2 regions of the Exiguobacterium sp. s191 genome follow, and region 1 is predicted to be linked to the other one. Evidence: riboswitches for the same ligand, from Rfam matches in the RefSeq annotation. Region 1 holds a riboswitch; the other holds the start of a gene.
The links. A riboswitch is a leader RNA that binds a small molecule or an ion and turns the genes downstream of it on or off. The one in region 1 is predicted to bind thiamine pyrophosphate.

Region 2: another riboswitch for thiamine pyrophosphate. It lies ahead of KNQ09_RS04820 (ECF transporter S component); the one in region 1 lies ahead of KNQ09_RS02665 (thiamine phosphate synthase).

The regions. Positions count from the first base shown of each region.
Region 1 is NZ_JACSNC010000001.1:522,480-530,705, forward strand. It holds gene KNQ09_RS02650 (MFS transporter) at 1-42, opposite strand, end outside; gene KNQ09_RS02655 (OsmC family protein) at 233-658, shown strand; gene nagZ (beta-N-acetylhexosaminidase) at 655-1,875, shown strand; TPP riboswitch at 1,932-2,034, shown strand; gene KNQ09_RS02665 (thiamine phosphate synthase) at 2,117-2,710, shown strand; gene KNQ09_RS02670 (FAD-dependent oxidoreductase) at 2,707-3,651, shown strand; gene thiS (sulfur carrier protein ThiS) at 3,648-3,848, shown strand; gene KNQ09_RS02680 (thiazole synthase) at 3,851-4,615, shown strand; gene KNQ09_RS02685 (ThiF family adenylyltransferase) at 4,612-5,619, shown strand; gene KNQ09_RS02690 (hypothetical protein) at 5,741-6,097, shown strand; gene KNQ09_RS02695 (hypothetical protein) at 6,226-6,594, opposite strand; gene KNQ09_RS02700 (hypothetical protein) at 6,826-7,053, shown strand; gene KNQ09_RS02705 (exonuclease SbcCD subunit D) at 7,266-8,226, shown strand, end outside.
Region 2 is NZ_JACSNC010000001.1:905,106-913,331, forward strand. It holds gene KNQ09_RS04800 (DEAD/DEAH box helicase) at 1-1,660, shown strand, start outside; gene KNQ09_RS04805 (glycerol-3-phosphate acyltransferase) at 1,657-2,187, shown strand; gene KNQ09_RS04810 (GNAT family N-acetyltransferase) at 2,200-3,750, shown strand; gene KNQ09_RS04815 (50S ribosomal protein L25/general stress protein Ctc) at 4,041-4,718, shown strand; TPP riboswitch at 4,814-4,913, shown strand; gene KNQ09_RS04820 (ECF transporter S component) at 5,014-5,586, shown strand; gene KNQ09_RS04825 (ABC transporter ATP-binding protein) at 5,583-7,112, shown strand; gene KNQ09_RS04830 (energy-coupling factor transporter transmembrane component T family protein) at 7,084-7,806, shown strand; gene KNQ09_RS04835 (NAD(P)/FAD-dependent oxidoreductase) at 7,862-8,226, shown strand, end outside.

The DNA.
Region 1 (8,226 bases):
CAAGAGCCAATCGCGTCGACTTAAACGAGTAGTAGGTGACATGGATGATTCCTCAATTCTAGCGCTTGCGCGCGAAACTATGAGTAACAGGATAGCATGAAACGATTTCGTCGGGTATCGCAAAGCGAGATTTCGGGAAAAGAACCATTATTCGAAATAGCGTGTGAATTTCCAGGCTTGCTGTTTTTTGCGTATACTACAGAAGAAGACTACTTATAAAGGAGTGGAAACGATGCAAGCGACAGTGACATGGAACAAACAGATGGGATTTAGTGGACAGACGGAATCAGGGCATCATCTGGCGATGGACGCAGCACCCGAAAACGGTGGTGAAAACCAAGCGCCACGACCGACTGAACTCTTGCTACATGCCGTTGCCGGCTGTACTGGAATTGATATCGTCTCGATTTTAGAGAAGATGCGCTTGACGATCACCCATTTCGAAATGGATATCGAAGGAGAACGGGCAGAGGACCATCCGCGGCGTTTTACGTCGATCTCGATTCATTACCGGCTCGAAGGTGATCTCCCGGAAGATAAGGTCCGTCGCGCCATCTCGTTATCAAAGGATAAATATTGTTCGGTCTCGCAATCCCTGAACGCTGAGATTTCCGTCTATTATTCGATCAATGGTGTGCGAAGCGAGGATCCTTTGTGAAGAAAACCGTACTGATCGGTTGTCTGTTGCTTGCAGGGTGTGCGCAGGAGACGACGGAACCAACGAAACCATCACAATCGGAAACGAAGCAACCGACAGAAGAAAAGAAACCGAAACCTGAGCCAACGAAAGAGGAACGACAACAAGCACGATTAAAGCAGCAACTTAAAACGATGTCGACGTCAGAAAAAATCGATCAACTGCTCTACATCGGAGTCGCCGGCACGGAACTTTCAGCAGCTGACCGGAAATTGTTACAGACGCATGCGATTGGCGGGGTCTTATTGCTCGGCGGAAACATTACGTCGGAAGAGCAACTCTTGACGTTCACGCGTGCGATTCAAGAGACGAACCAAAAACCGTATGCGTTCGTCGGGATTGATGAAGAAGGCGGACGCGTCAGCCGGGTACCAGATCAACGATTACGTCTACCGACGAGTCAACGTATGGCGCAAGGAGCAGATGAAGTGAAAATGGAAGACGTCGGACGTACGCTCGGACATTTGTCACGTTTTTATGGCTTCAACATGGACTTCGCGCCGGTCCTTGACGTCAACAGTAATCCGAACAATCCGATCATCGGCGACCGTGCGTTAAGTGCTGATCCGAATACCGTCGCGACGCTTGGTACGGCCCTGATGCACGGGATGCAGGAGACGGGAACGATTCCGGTCGTCAAACATTTTCCCGGTCACGGCAATACGAGTGTCGATTCCCATGTCGGGCTACCGAAAGTGAAGGCATCAAAGGAAGAATTGAAGCGGACGGAGCTGTTACCGTTCCAAGAAGCGATTCAAGAGGGCGCCGAGATGGTGATGGTCGCCCATATTCTCTATCCCGCGTATGACGATATGAATCCGTCCTCGCTCTCAAAGCCGATCTTGACTGACCTCTTGCGTCAACAACTCGGATTCAACGGTGTCATCATCACGGATGATCTCGTCATGGGGGCGATCACGAAACAATATGGTCTCGCAGAAGCGGCACGTCAGTCGCTCGTCAATGGAGCTGATATGGCGATGTTTTCAGAGGCAGGTGCTTACACAAAGGTCCATGCTGAAGTGATGCAAGCCGTCAAAGAAAAAACGCTGACGCCGGAGATGCTCGATGCCAAAGTAATGCGCATCCTGAAGCTGAAGCAGACGTATGCCGACAGCCGAGAGCAACAGCGACCAACGAAATCGGAACTGATTCAGCAAGTGGAAGCGCTCAACTAGGACTAGCGAAGCAAAGCGACTCATGCTAGACTAATGGGGCAAGCCAATTAAACACGAAAAGACACTAGGGGAGTCTCCCAGCAGACTGAGACGGAAGTATCCGGACCCTTTGAACCTGATCTAGTTCGTACTAGCGGAGGGAAGTGGCTCGAAATCCTAGATATCCTTAGCGCTTCAGCGCATTTTCGGACCACTCCCTTCAACATCGGGAGTGGTCCTTTTTCGTATGGAAAGGAAGAACATGATGCGTTTACATCTGATTTCGACGGGATCCATTAATCCGCTTGACGAAATAAAGACCTTTCAATCGCTTCAACCCTATACGGATCAGCTGCATCTACGAGAACCGAACTTATCGGCGGCAGAATTACTTGATCTAATTGAGGCGCTCCTTACACATGGTTATTCGCCTGAACAGTTAACGGTTCATGATCGGGTCGACGTCGCCCATGTCGCAGGCATCGGTGTGCAGCTGACGCGCCGTTCCTTGCGTGTCCGCGATGTGCGACGTCATTTTCCGAATCTCGTCATCGGGAAATCAGTCCATTCGCTAGCAGAGGCACTGGCAGCAGAAGCGGAAGGAGCCGATCGCCTGCTGTACGGTCATATTTATCCGACAGCGTCGAAGCCGGACGTGCCACCACGAGGGATTGACGCCTTGAAGCAAGTCGTCACCTTCACGACGAAACCAGTCATTGCAATTGGCGGGATTACACCAGAACGCATGCCTGAAATCGTAGCGACCGGTGTAACCGGAATCGCCGTCTTATCGGGTATTCTCGGTCATTCGGATCCGCTCGCCGCCGTCAAGCATTATCAGGGGGTACGGGTATGACGAATCACATCATCATCGGCGGTGGAGTCATCGGTTTGACGCTTGCTTACGGTCTCGCCTGTCAGAATGAATCCGTCGTCGTCTTAGAACGCGGAGCAGGTGGACAAGGAACGAGTCGCGCGGCTGCCGGGATGCTTGCGACGGACATCGAGCTCAGAGAGGAATTGCATGCACTTTCCGCGCGAAGTCGTCGTCTGTATCCGTTGCTTGCACGTCGTCTTGAGCGAGAAACAGGCATCGATTGTGGATACCGGGAACAACCGTTTTTGTTAAAGCGTAAAGGGCGCGAGCATCTGTTTCCAGCTGTCGGTCAAATCGATCCACGACGACTGACGACTGCATTGATGTATGCCTTACACGCACGTGGCATATCGATTGAAGAACAGGTGGAAGTCACACGCATCGAAGAGAACGATGACTTCATTAGGATCGAATCGAATGCGGGAATCTGGACCGGACAAACAGTGACGGTCGCTGCCGGACGGGGTTCGCAAGCTTTGCTCGATACAGCCGGCATTTCGATCGCGACATATGGGGTCAAAGGGGAATGTCTCGCCGTCCGTCTCGCGGGTCAGCCGTTACGCTCGATCCTGTTTGACGACGCTGTCTACCTTGTGCCAAAAGCAGACGGTCGGATTTTGATCGGTGCGACCGAACTGCCGCACGACGAGACGGTCGGTGTCAGTGTCGCAGGGGTCACGTCATTGCTTCAAGCAGCAGAACGACTGTATCCACCGATTCGTGACGCGGTCATCGAAGAAGTCTGGTCCGGTGTACGACCACAAACGGCGTCCGGCTTGCCATATATCGGAGTCGCCGATTCATCCCGTCGGATCTTCCTAGCGACGGGGCATCATCGGCATGGCATATTACTCGCACCGGCGACAGCGGAAGTCTTGGTAAATACATTACGGTTGATTCAGAAGGAGGAAGTCCGATGAACATTACGATTAACGGCAATGACCACACGATCGATCAGATTGAAACGATCGAGGACATGCTAACGCAACTCGGCTTAGGGGAAAAGCTCGTCATCGTCGAACAGAATCGACAAATCATCGATCGCACGGCGTACGATCAGACGGTCGTTCGGGACAACGACACATTTGAAATCGTTCATTTCGTAGGAGGAGGATAAACATGCTGAAAATTGGAGAAAAGACATTTGAATCACGGTTATTACTCGGAACGGGGAAATATACGGATGCTACGGTACAGCAGGAAGCAATCGATGCGTCCGCCTCACAAATCTTGACGTTTGCCGTCCGCCGGCTCGATATTTTTGATAAACAACAAGCGAATTTCCTCGAGTCGCTTGATTTAACGAAGTACGATCTACTACCGAACACGGCCGGAGCGAAGACAGCAGAAGAAGCCGTTCGGTTGGCGAAGCTTGCGCGAGCATCCGGTATGTGCGACATGGTTAAGGTCGAAGTGATCGGTTGCGATAAGACGTTATTACCTGACCCGATTGAGACGTTACGGGCTTCTGAAGAATTACTTAAAGAAGGCTTCATCGTCTTACCGTATACGTCGGACGATGTCGTCCTTGCACGACGACTCGAAGAACTTGGTTGTCACGCCATCATGCCGGCAGCATCACCGATTGGTTCCGGGCAAGGTATCCTCAACCCACTTCACCTGCAATTCATCATCGAGCAGACGACGGTCCCAGTCATCGTCGACGCCGGAATCGGTTCACCGACCGACGTCGCCTATGCGATGGAACTCGGTGCGGACGGTGTCTTATTGAACTCCGCCGTTGCCCATGCTCAAGATCCAGTCAAGATGGCGCGCGCAATGAGACTAGCTGTCGAAGCGGGGCGTCTCGGATACGAAGCGGGACGAATCGAGAAGAAACAGTATGCGGTCGCGAGTAGTCCGACAAGTGGATTGATTCGATGAACCGTTACTCACGGCAAACTCGATTTCAACCGATCGGGGAAGCGGGACAAGCACGCTTGGCAACAGCGAAGGTGCTGATCATCGGCATGGGAGCGCTCGGAACGGCGTCGGCAGAACAACTCGTCCGCGCCGGTGTCGGCGTCGTCCGAATCGTCGACCGCGACTATGTCGAGTGGAGTAATCTACAACGACAACAGCTTTATACCGAGGAAGATGCGCGTCACATCGTACCAAAAGCGATTGCCGCAAAAGCACGGCTTGAAGCGATTAATTCGACGGTGACGATTGAAGCGCATGTATTAGACGTCGACCGGGCAGCGCTGACATGGCTTCTCGATGATATCGATCTGATCATCGACGCGACGGACAATTTCGATATTCGCTTGCTGATGAACGACATGGCGTTGATGCGTTCGATTCCGTGGATTTATGGTGGCTGCGTCGGCAGTTATGGGATCACGTTTACCGTCCGTCCCGGGGAGACGCCGTGTCTGCATTGTCTGCTCGATCAATTACCGCGGGATCAGGAGACGTGTGATACAGCGGGAATCATCGGACCAGCTGTACAGATGGTCGCTTCCTTACAGGTGACGGAAGCGTTGAAGTGGTTGAGCGGAAAGACGGACGCCATGCGGACGCGCTTGCTTGCGTTTGATGTCTGGTCGAATACGTTTCAACAAATTAACGTTCAGTCACTGAAGCAAACGGAGTGCCCGTCGTGCGGCATCGATCCGTCCTATCCTTACTTATCGGATCAAACGGTTCGTTTCACGGCACTCTGCGGTCGGGATGCCATTCAAATCCGCGGAGACGGACAGCGGGATCTGGAACAGTTGAAACAACGTCTCCAGCCGGTCGCTGCGATTTCCGCCCATAATCCATATTTGCTGGCGTTTACGACGGACGAACATCGGATGGTCGCTTTCCGAGATGGACGCGTTCTGATTCATGGCGAGGCGGATCTCGTCAAAGCGAAACGGCTCTATCATGCCTATTTCGGGTAACGTTCACAAAACAGTAAAACTAATTTTAAATATATATGTTTTAAATGTTTGAAAAACAGGTAAATAAGACTTCAGACATAAATCGGTCTACAGGTTTTGAACGTGAAGAGGAGTGATTCAGATGAAACAAGAATTCGATCCAATCAAGGATCAGGCACAGACGGAAGACGCCCAAGCAGTTGTTCAGCAACCCAACTGGAATCCGGATCGGTACCGGACGAACTTGAACCCATTCTATCTGTCACCTTGTAGTGTCGAACGTAGAGAAGACGTGCATCAGGATGCATCGAAAATTCTCGAAGTCGAGACGTCGTCGCCCCTCCAACAACTTTTTGAACACAATCAAGCAACGCATAAATCAGAACAATCGGGCAAAAAATTTAAAACAGGCATCGTCGTCGGCGTCGGTGCGATCATCGGCGGATCGGTTTCTGTGATTCGTTCCGTTCAACGCTTTAGAAAACAACGGACGAAATAATACGTTCGTCGTAAGAGTGAAAAAGCAGGAGGCATTCGCCTTCTGCTTTTTGTGTTACCCTTTCGTTTCACAAAAGAAATGAGGGGTTTTAGTATGTATGTTGTTTCTACTTGTTATATCTAGATTTATCAGTTAGTTACGTTATCAAATGCGGTAGATTTACCGTTCACGTAAACATCGATGATTTTATGTTCAGGATCTAATGTTAACTTGTAGACATGCTGCTTCGTTTTCTTATGAGTTTTAGATTCATTCAATTTAATCTTTAGCTTATCTCCTTGTTCCTCAAGATCAGTAGCAACTGTTTTCTTTGACTGATAAACAACATAAGCGACTTTGTCTTTCGTATTGATCAATTGCAAGGTATTGGCGGGATTGATCTTCGTTTGTATTTCGTTTGGTACAATCTTTAACTCACTAAAACTGAGCTTAGACTCATTGATGCTACACGCTGATAACAAAGTACATAACAGAGCTAACAGTATAAGTCTTTTCATGTTTTCCCTCCTGGCTTTCAAATGAGAAGTATATATTGTATTTTAACAGTTTTTTAAAGTATGCAGACCTCAAAAACTAATAAAATTTTCTATATTAGCCATATTATTGATTCACAAAAAAATAAAATGGTAAAGTAAATACTATTGATTAACTCATTTCTATAATTATAAATAGCGATGTAATATCAAATTTAAACAATTTTAAGTTATTTAGTAATCGGAGGGTTTTAATTGCGTAAGATGGGATTTTGTTTTGTATTAGTAGCTTTGACTAAGCTATGGCTATCTATTTACTTAGCTGAGTTTTTATTTCTTAGAGAGCTAGAGGTGTACAAAAGTGTCGGAGGTGATGCGATTGACATGATTCCGAGCCTTACTTGGTTGATCATTCTTTTGGAATGTATCATAGGTATTACTTTGATTGTTACAGATGGGAAAAGAAAACTAAAACAGACATAAAAAGTAAACGTTCTATCTATTTTCTATTGAAACTAATGTGTAGTTTTTCTCTTAGTCGAGAAGAATTACACTTTTTTCGTCATTACGTATCATCGGATTGATGTGCAACACGAAAACTACTGCTTTTTGTATTCCAAACGGATGTTCGTCGCAGAACGAACGCTTGCATGCTACACTTAAGCTACTATATTCAAAAAGTGAGTGTGATGAAAATGAAATGGATACATACTGCCGATTGGCATCTCGGCAAAATCGTTCATGGCGAGTCGATGCTCGAGAACCAGCGGGCGGTCTTAGCGGACTTTTTGACACTCGTCGACCGCGAACAACCGGATGCAATCGTCATTGCGGGTGACTTATACGACCGCGCCGTACCACCAACGGAAGCCGTTGAACTGCTTGACGAGACGCTCGCTGCCTTGATCCTTGACCGAGACATTCCAGTCGTTGCGATCAGTGGAAATCACGATTCGGCCGAACGGTTAAGTTTCGGAACGACGTTACTCCAACGGGCTGGTCTGCATCTCGTCGGAAAACTAACGCCGGTCATTACTCCGGTCACGATCAAAGGGGTGTCATTTTACCCGATTCCGTTCGCGGATCCGGCGACCGTTCGTTACGTGCATCAGGACGAAACGATTAAGACACATGATGACGCGATGCGGACGATCCTTGCCGGATGTATTCCGGATGGACCGAGTGTCCTCGTCGGTCATGCTTTTGTGATCGGTGGACTCGAGACGGATTCGGAGCGGCAATTGTCCGTCGGAACGGCAGGGCAAGTTAGCGCAAGCCAGTTTGCACCGTTTACGTATACGGCACTCGGTCATCTGCATAATCCACTTGCGATTCAATCCGAGACGGTTCGCTACAGCGGATCGCTCTTGAAATATTCATTCTCGGAAGCCCATCATGTCAAAGGGGTCGATGTGTTGACGTTGAACGATGCGGGTACGTTCGATCGTCGGTTCGAACCACTTGCACCAAAACGTGACTTGAGGGAACTGACTGGAAGTCTCGCGGAGCTGACAGACCCGGCGTTCGTCGCGACACAAGACCCGGACGATTATCTAAAGATCAATCTAACGGACGGCGAAGCTTTGATGGATCCGATGGGCAAGCTGAAAAAAATCTATCCGAACATCCTGCACCTCGAGCGAATTGGATTCGTCC
Region 2 (8,226 bases), 380 kb from region 1:
CGGGATTCCGGAAGACGAGCTGAAACGTGTCCTGAAGTCGCTCGTCTTACAAAAACGCTATCACCGCTTGAAATCCGGACAGTTCGTTTCTCTAGAAACACGGTCCTTCCAGCAGTTACAACGGGTTCTCGCCCAGATGGAAGCAAGTGAACGGGACTTACGCGACGGACGGATCGTCTTACCTGCCGTCCGGAACATGAAGCATCTGATTGGCGCTTCCGTCCTCCATCTTCACGCCGATTTGCTCGAGAAATGGCTTGAATTGAAATCCGGACAAGGATTCCAGCTCGACTTGCCGAATTCGTTAGAGTCACGACTCTATCCGTATCAACGAACGGGCATTCAATTTCTGAAGAATTTAGACGTGCTAGGATGTCACGGGATTTTAGCCGATGAGATGGGGCTCGGGAAAACGATTCAAGCGATTGGTTATGTCGCGACGATTCCTGACCGTCGCGCGCTCATCGTCGCACCGGCATCACTGCTCCGCAACTGGGAGGCAGAACTGAAACGCTTTTTACCCGGTCGATCGGTGCATGTCGTCACTGGTTCTCAAGCCAGCCGACTCCGCGAACTGGAGCACTTACCTGACGATACGGTGACGATCGTCTCCTATACGACGCTTCGGACCGACGTCCGTCGCCACCCCGTATATGACGTCATCTTCTTTGATGAAGCACAGCATTTGAAGAATCCGCAGTCACAAACGGTCAGTCAACTGCGGCATCTGCAAGCAAAACGACGGTTCGCCTTAACGGGCACACCGCTCGAGAATCGACCGCGCGACATCTGGTCGATCTTCCATGTTCTGTTTCCAGAATTACTGCCGGATTTAGCGACGTTTGAGAAATGGTCGTTTGATGACATGCAACAGTTCATCCAACCGTTCTTATTACGGCGTGAGAAACAAGATGTCTTACAGGATTTACCGAAGAAACAGATCGAGCATCATTATGTCGAGCTCGGTCCGAACCAAAAACGCTTATATGCGTCGTATCTCGCCAAATTGCAACTCGAGACGCTGCAACACTTAGACGAGACGAAACGCGAAGATCGTCTGAAATTACTGGCTGGGTTAACGCGGTTGCGGCAAATTTGCAACGATCCGGGATTATTCGTCGAGGAGTACACAGGGGAAGCAACGAAACGAACGCGTCTACTCTCATTAATTGCCGAAAAACGGGCAGCCGGAAAGCGGATCTTGATTTTCTCGCAGTATACACAAATGCTCGAACGCATTCGCTCGGATCTCGCGCAACGTCACCTCCCCCACTTCCTGTTGACGGGTGAGACACCACTCGAAGACCGGTTTGCGTTATGCGATCGGTTCAATGACGGTGAAGTCGATCTCTTCTTGATTTCCCTGAAAGCCGGTGGAACGGGACTGAATCTCGCGTCTGCTGATACCGTCATCCTCTTTGACAGTTGGTGGAATCCGGCCGTCGAACAACAGGCAGCCGATCGCGCTCACCGGCTTGGACAACAGTCCGACGTGACGGTCATCAAACTGCTGACACGCGGAACGATCGAAGAAAAGATGACGGAATTACAAGATCGAAAAGCTCAGATGGTCGATGCCGTCCTGACGGCTCCAGACAGTGATGCCCTGACCGTCAAGGAACTCGTACATCTCGTAGAAACAAAGGAGGAACATCGGTGATCCTTGATCTCCTGCTTGGTTACCTTATCGGTAGTATTCTTGGCGGTACGCTCTGGAAGTACGTCAGTCGTACCGATTTGGCACAGGTCGGTTCCGGAAACATCGGTGCCCGCAACGCCCATCGCGCCGGTGGGCTCCCGGCTTTTTTATTCGTGTACCTGTTTGATGCCGCGAAGACGGTTCTTGCACTACAGCTAACAGACGCATTTTATCCCGTCGCTCTTGCCGTACTTATCGGTCACTTGTTTCCGTTGTTTCATCCGCGACGCGGCGGTAAAGGGTATGCCGTATTTTCCGGAATCGTCTTCGCCATCACGCCGTGGGCATATCTTGCCGGACTAGGCATACTCGGTCTGTCTTATCTCGTAACGAAAGATAGCGTCAAAGCGGGGCTGATTCCGGTTGTTCTGCTCCCGTTACTCCCTGTCTACTTTGACGCGGTACCTATCAATATCTTGTGTACCGTTGCTGTAAGTCTACTTGTCCTGTGGGCTCATGATGCACTTCACAAGCCAGTCATTACATAAGGAGGACGTCTCATGATCGACTTTTCCATTGCCACCGCTTCGGACGCGGAAGCAATCAATGAACTGAACTACCTCACCTTCACGGAAGAGATTCCGCAACATCAACCGAACACCGAACGGAAACGGATTGACCGGTTTCATGATCAAAATACCTATCTGATCGGCAAGGAAGACGATCGACTCGTCGCGATGATTGCCATTCGGAAGCATCGTCCTTTTTCGCTTGAGGAAAAAGGCGTGACGCTAGATGAGACACTGACGGACCCAGCGGAAATCCGCTTACTCAGCGTTCGTCCCGAATACCGCAATAGTCGTACGTTCATGCAATTGATGCGCTTTTTGATGGTCTACTTGGAGCGGGAAACGATTGATCATGTCTATATCAGTGGTACGACACGGGAAGCTAAACTATATGCGCGGTTCGGCTTCACACCAATCGCAGCAACGCTCGGTAGTGGCGACGCCCAGTTCGTACCGATGTTGTTGTCGCGCGCAACATACGAAAGGTCCGTCATCGCGGACGTTTTACGTCCTCTGCATTTTCTAGCCGGTCCGGTCGAGGTTGCACCAACAGTCCGCCAAGCGGCGCAACAAGCACCGCGCCCGCATCGGACGGCTTCGATGCGCCAGCTCGATCAAGATTTACGTGGTCGGATGTGTCAGTTGCTGGATTTGCCACATGTCTCGATGGCTGTCGGCAGTGGCACCCTCGCCAACGATATCGTCGCACAACAACTGAGTGGACATGGGTTGATCCTAAACGGTGGTGAGTTCGGTCAACGCTTGATTGATCACGCGGCACGAGCTGGGAAGTCCTTTGATGTCCACTCGCTTCCACCCGGTCACCCGATCGACTTGGAACAACTCGCGAGTCAATTGCATCAAACGGAATACGACTGGATCTGGTTGACGCACTGTGAGACGTCAACGGGCGTCCTCTACGATCTCGATGCGGTAAAAGCGCTGTTAGAACAACGAACCGCACTCATCGTCGATGCGATCAGCGCCGTCGGAACCGGGCGTTTCTCGTATGCCGGCTGCAGATTCGTCACGACCGTCTCCGGAAAAGCAATTGGTGGTTTACCGGGTCTTGCGTTCATCGGTCACATAGATCGCGTCTTACCTTCTCCACGTATTCCACGTTATCTGGATCTCGGACTCTATGCGGAAGGCGTCGCCTTTTCCGGCTCATCGAACTTGTTGCTTGCTTGTCAGGCAGCGCTCGATGCCCTTGATCTCGATCAAGCCGCCATCAAGATGACTTATCTCGAACAGGCCGTTCGAGCGACTGGTTTTAACCTGCTTGCGACGCAAGAAGCACAAGCGCCGGGAATTCTGACGATCGTCCATCCGTCGGCAACCACTTTAGGAGACGCTCTCCGGATCCAGGGCTATCATGTTCAATATGAAAGCGACTATCTCGTCCGCAATCAATGGCTCCAAATCTCAACGATGGGACAGACGACGATGCGGCACATCGAACGTCTCATCCGAGTATTAGTCCGTGAAAACCAACGCATCACCATAAAAAATGAAAAAAATGAAAGACCTCTTAACCCTTGATTTCAAGCGGTTTGGAGGTCTTTCGACTTTAAAAAATAAAAAATAGAGGTTTAAGGATTTAAAACATAGGGGTATAAACTCACTAGCACCGCATCAAACGGTGACTTACTCACACATGTTTCTCAATATCAGCGTAATGACCTGGGAGAGAAATGCAAAGTCACGAAAGCGTCAGATTCAAAAGAGTCTGAAACCGATTGTCTTAGCATGTTTCATATTGTTCAGGACTTGTCCTGCTCCTACATTCATTACCTTTTGAGGGCTATACCAAATTCAAGGGGGAAATGAACATGTCAGTTAAATTAACAGCCGAAAAACGCGAGGTACGTCCACGCTCACTCCGTAAACAATTACGTCATGAAGGAAAAGCTCTTGGTGTCGTGTATGGTTACAAAGTGGAAAGTACACCGATCGCATTTGAAGAAAAAGAATTGCTTAAAATCGTTCGAGAAAACGGTGAGAACGTCTTGATTTCACTGAAACTCGACGGTAAAAATATTAACGTCTTGATCAACCGTCGTGATATGGATGTCTTCACACCAACTGTCGATCACGTTGAATTCATCGCCGTTAAAATGGATGAAGAGACAGAAGTCGAAGCAGACGTCGTACTCGTCGGCGAAGCAGCTGGCGCTAAAGTCGGTGGATTCCTGTCACAGACACTCTTTAAAGTAACAGTCGCAGCTACACCAGATAAATTACCAGAGAACGTCGAAGTCGACGTCACGAACCTCGAAATCGGCGATTCGATTTCTGTTGCTGATCTTCCAGAACAAAAAGATTTCCGTATCGTCACAGAAGGCGACATTCAAGTCGCAGCTGTCGTCGAATCAACGCTTGAACAAGAGCTTGAGGAAATCGAAGAAGCAGAAGCTGAGGCACAAGCGGAAGCTGGTGAAGACAACGAAGCGGAAGCTACGGAAGAGTCTTCAGAAGAAGCAAAAGAAGAGAACGAAGACAACAAATAAGTCGTTTGACGATACGCCCTTCGTGGCGTATCGTTTTTTTGTGTCTTGACAATAGACAGAAGATTGCCTAAAGTGAACAGCGTATCACCTATTACCATATCCACTAGGGGAGCCCATTTGGCTGAGACGATTCACTTCGGACCCTTCGAACCTGATCTAGTTCATACTAGCGTAGGAAAGTGGAGCGATCACATCCAATGACTCCTGCTGCGCGCAGTTTTTCTGAGGACCGCTCTCTTTTTTACGGAGGGCGGTCTTTTTTGGCGTCTCCCCCATTCTAAGGAGGACGTACCTAATGCAACACTGGAAAATGAAAGAAATCATGGTCATGATGATGCTCGCCGTCGCTTGCGGGGTCATCTATCTCGGTTGGTCAACACTCTGGTTACCGATGTCTGCGATCTTCGGACCTGTCGGTGCCAACTGGATGTTTGGGATCTGGATCATCGCGAGCCCGCTCGTCGCAGCCATCATTCAAAAACCAGGTGCCGCTCTCATCGCGGAAATCGTCGCGGCAGCCGTCGAGCTGTTCACGGGTAGTCACTTTGGTTTATCGGCTCTTCTCATCGGGGTATGCCAAGGGCTTGGTGCGGAACTCGTCTTTGCGATGACGCGTTATCGCCGTTATGACACATGGACATTGATGTTATCGGGTGTTGGAGCCGCGATTGGTAGCATTGTCTATAGTCTGATCGCGAACGGATTCGGTTACTACACGACGACGACGTTGCTTGCGACAACTGGCTTACAATTGATTAGTGGCGCATTACTGGGCGGCTTGCTTGCAGCGATTCTCGTCCGTCGCCTTGTTGCGACCGGTGTCTTGAACGGGTTTGCGGCAGGACGTGCGAAACGGGAAGTCGCATGATTACTGTCGACGATCTCAGCATCCGCTATCCCGGTCAGATGAAATCGGTGCTCAATCATGTATCGCTATCAATCGAGCAAGGAACGACCCTTCTGCTCGGACGAAGCGGGAGTGGCAAGACGACACTACTTCATGCCTTAGCCGGACTGACACCGAAGACGATCGAAGTCGAACAGACTGGTACCGTTACCCGGTCCGGTTCGGTCGGAGTCTTATTTCAAAATCCAGAAGAACAGTTCTGCATGGAAACGATCGGACGCGAAATCGCTTTTAGTTTAGAAAACCGGTCGATTCCAAGTGCGGAGATGGAGGAACGCATTGAACGCTTACTCGCACTCGTCGGTCTCCCTCTCCCCTTCTCGACACCAATCGCGAATCTATCCGGGGGGATGAAACAGCGCCTCGCGCTCGCCGCGGTCCTAGCGCTCGAGCCGACGATCTTATTACTCGATGAACCAACGGCTCAGATTGACCCGATCGGGCAACACGAGCTGATGGCGTTGATCTTTCGGATTCAGAAAGAACATGATTTAACGATCGTCTTGATCGAACACCAACTCGATGTCTGTTTACCTTACATCGACAAAATCGTCTTACTTGAAGACGGATCGGTGACTGCAACGGCGCATCCGCAGGATTTGTTCCCGCAGGCTTATGAACGCCTTCAAGCGAAAGGGATCGCTGTTCCCTCTCTGTATCCGTATACGTTAGAGACGTTACCCATAGATGGACCACAAGCAGCGCGACTTCACGTGCTTCCCTCAGTCGCTACAGCAGGCACTGCCTTGTTACACGTCGCTGCATTATCGACGAAAGCACCTTATCCGCTGACCGATGCGACATTTTCCCTGAAGACGGGAGAATGGGTGATGCTGCTCGGGGCAAACGGCTCCGGGAAAAGTACGTTGCTTGCAACACTCGGTCGGTTGCTCTCGCATCAAGGAACATATCGGTTCCAGGAACGTCCGGCTCAGCGTTACTCCCGGCGACGCTTTTATGAGCACGTCGGCTATGTCTTTCAACAACCGGATCTGCAGTTTCTCAAACTGACAGTCGAAGCGGAAATCGACTGGAGTCACCGGGCAGCGACGAGTGACGAGCGCACAGCGTTGCTCGAACGGCTGGAACTCGCATCCGTCAAACAGCAATCACCGCTTGCGCTTAGTACGGGGCAACAACGACGACTCAGCGTCGCGACGATGCTCGGGCAGACGAAGGATTTATTGTTGCTCGATGAACCGACGTTCGGACAGGATGGATTGACGACACGGCGGCTCATGGAACAGTTTTTGACGGAACAACAAAACGGAACGACGCTCGTCATGGCAACACACGATATGGAACTCGTCGCCCGATACGCGGATCGTGTCCTCGTCATGGAGCAAGGGCGGATTGCTTTTGACGGGCGTCCGAGCGAGTTATTCGCTGACGTTCCGTTACTCGAACGCTGTCAGCTACAACGTCCACTCTCGTACCAATTCCAGGAGGTGAAGCGCCATGCAGACGAACGCGTCACCGTTCGCTAAACTCAATCCTGTCATCAAGGGGAGCGGATTGTTTTTGATCATGTTTGCCTTAATTGCAACGAACGACTGGGTCAAGACGTTGGTGTTCCTGAGTTTTGCTATCGCGCTGCTACTCCTCTCCGGGTGGGGTCCTCGCGATTTCTTGAAACGACTCGCACCTTACAGTCTATTATTCTTATTGACGTTCTGGATGATGGCAGCCTTCGGTAAAGGAACGAATCCTCTATGGTCGTTTGGTTGGTTTCATGTCACATCGGAAAGTGTCATGCACGGCTGGTTACTTGCCTTACGGATGGCAACGTTCGTCTGCTTAAGTTTCGCTTTCGTCACGACGACCGATGCGACCCGGTTCGTGATGAGCTTGATTCACCAGGCAAAGGTGTCGCCTCGCTTCGCGTATGGGTTCCTTGCCGGGATCCGCTTTCTGCCTCAACTGGTCGAAGAAGTCCGCGTCTTACGGCGAGTCCGAATGATTCGGAACGTGCACAGTCGCTTTCCTGGTGATGCGTTCCTATCAATCGGCTTACCGCTCTTCTCGCGATCGATCCAGCGGGCAGAACGGATGGCAATCGCTTTCGAAGCCCGTCATTTTTCAGCGGAACGGACGTATTACGAGATACCAGTTGTTCAGCGTCAGGACATCGTCTATCTCGTGGTCATCCTCCTGTTTATCAGTCTTGTCTTTTGGCTATGATTACCGCCGCCCGTATCCGGGTACACTCTAGCAAGACAGATTGAAGGAGAACGACATGAAACGAATCCTCTTGATTGGTGCAGGGCACGCTCACCTGCATTGCATTACCCGCGGACCCACAGAAGACGTCGAGTGGCTGATTTTAAATGCCTCGACGTACCAATATTACTCGGGCATGTACTCCGGACTTGCTGACGGAACGTACGATATCGATGAGATCCGTATCGACGTCGCCGCACTGTGTCGCGCCAATGATAAACAGTTCATCGAAGAGACCGTCATCAAAATCGACCCCGATGAAAAGCTAGTCTTCGGTGCATCCGGCAGACGCTACACCTATGACGTCGTCTCGACGAATATTGGCTCTTTCGATTGGGCGGAAGATACGACACGATTATCAATCAAACCGAACTACCGGTT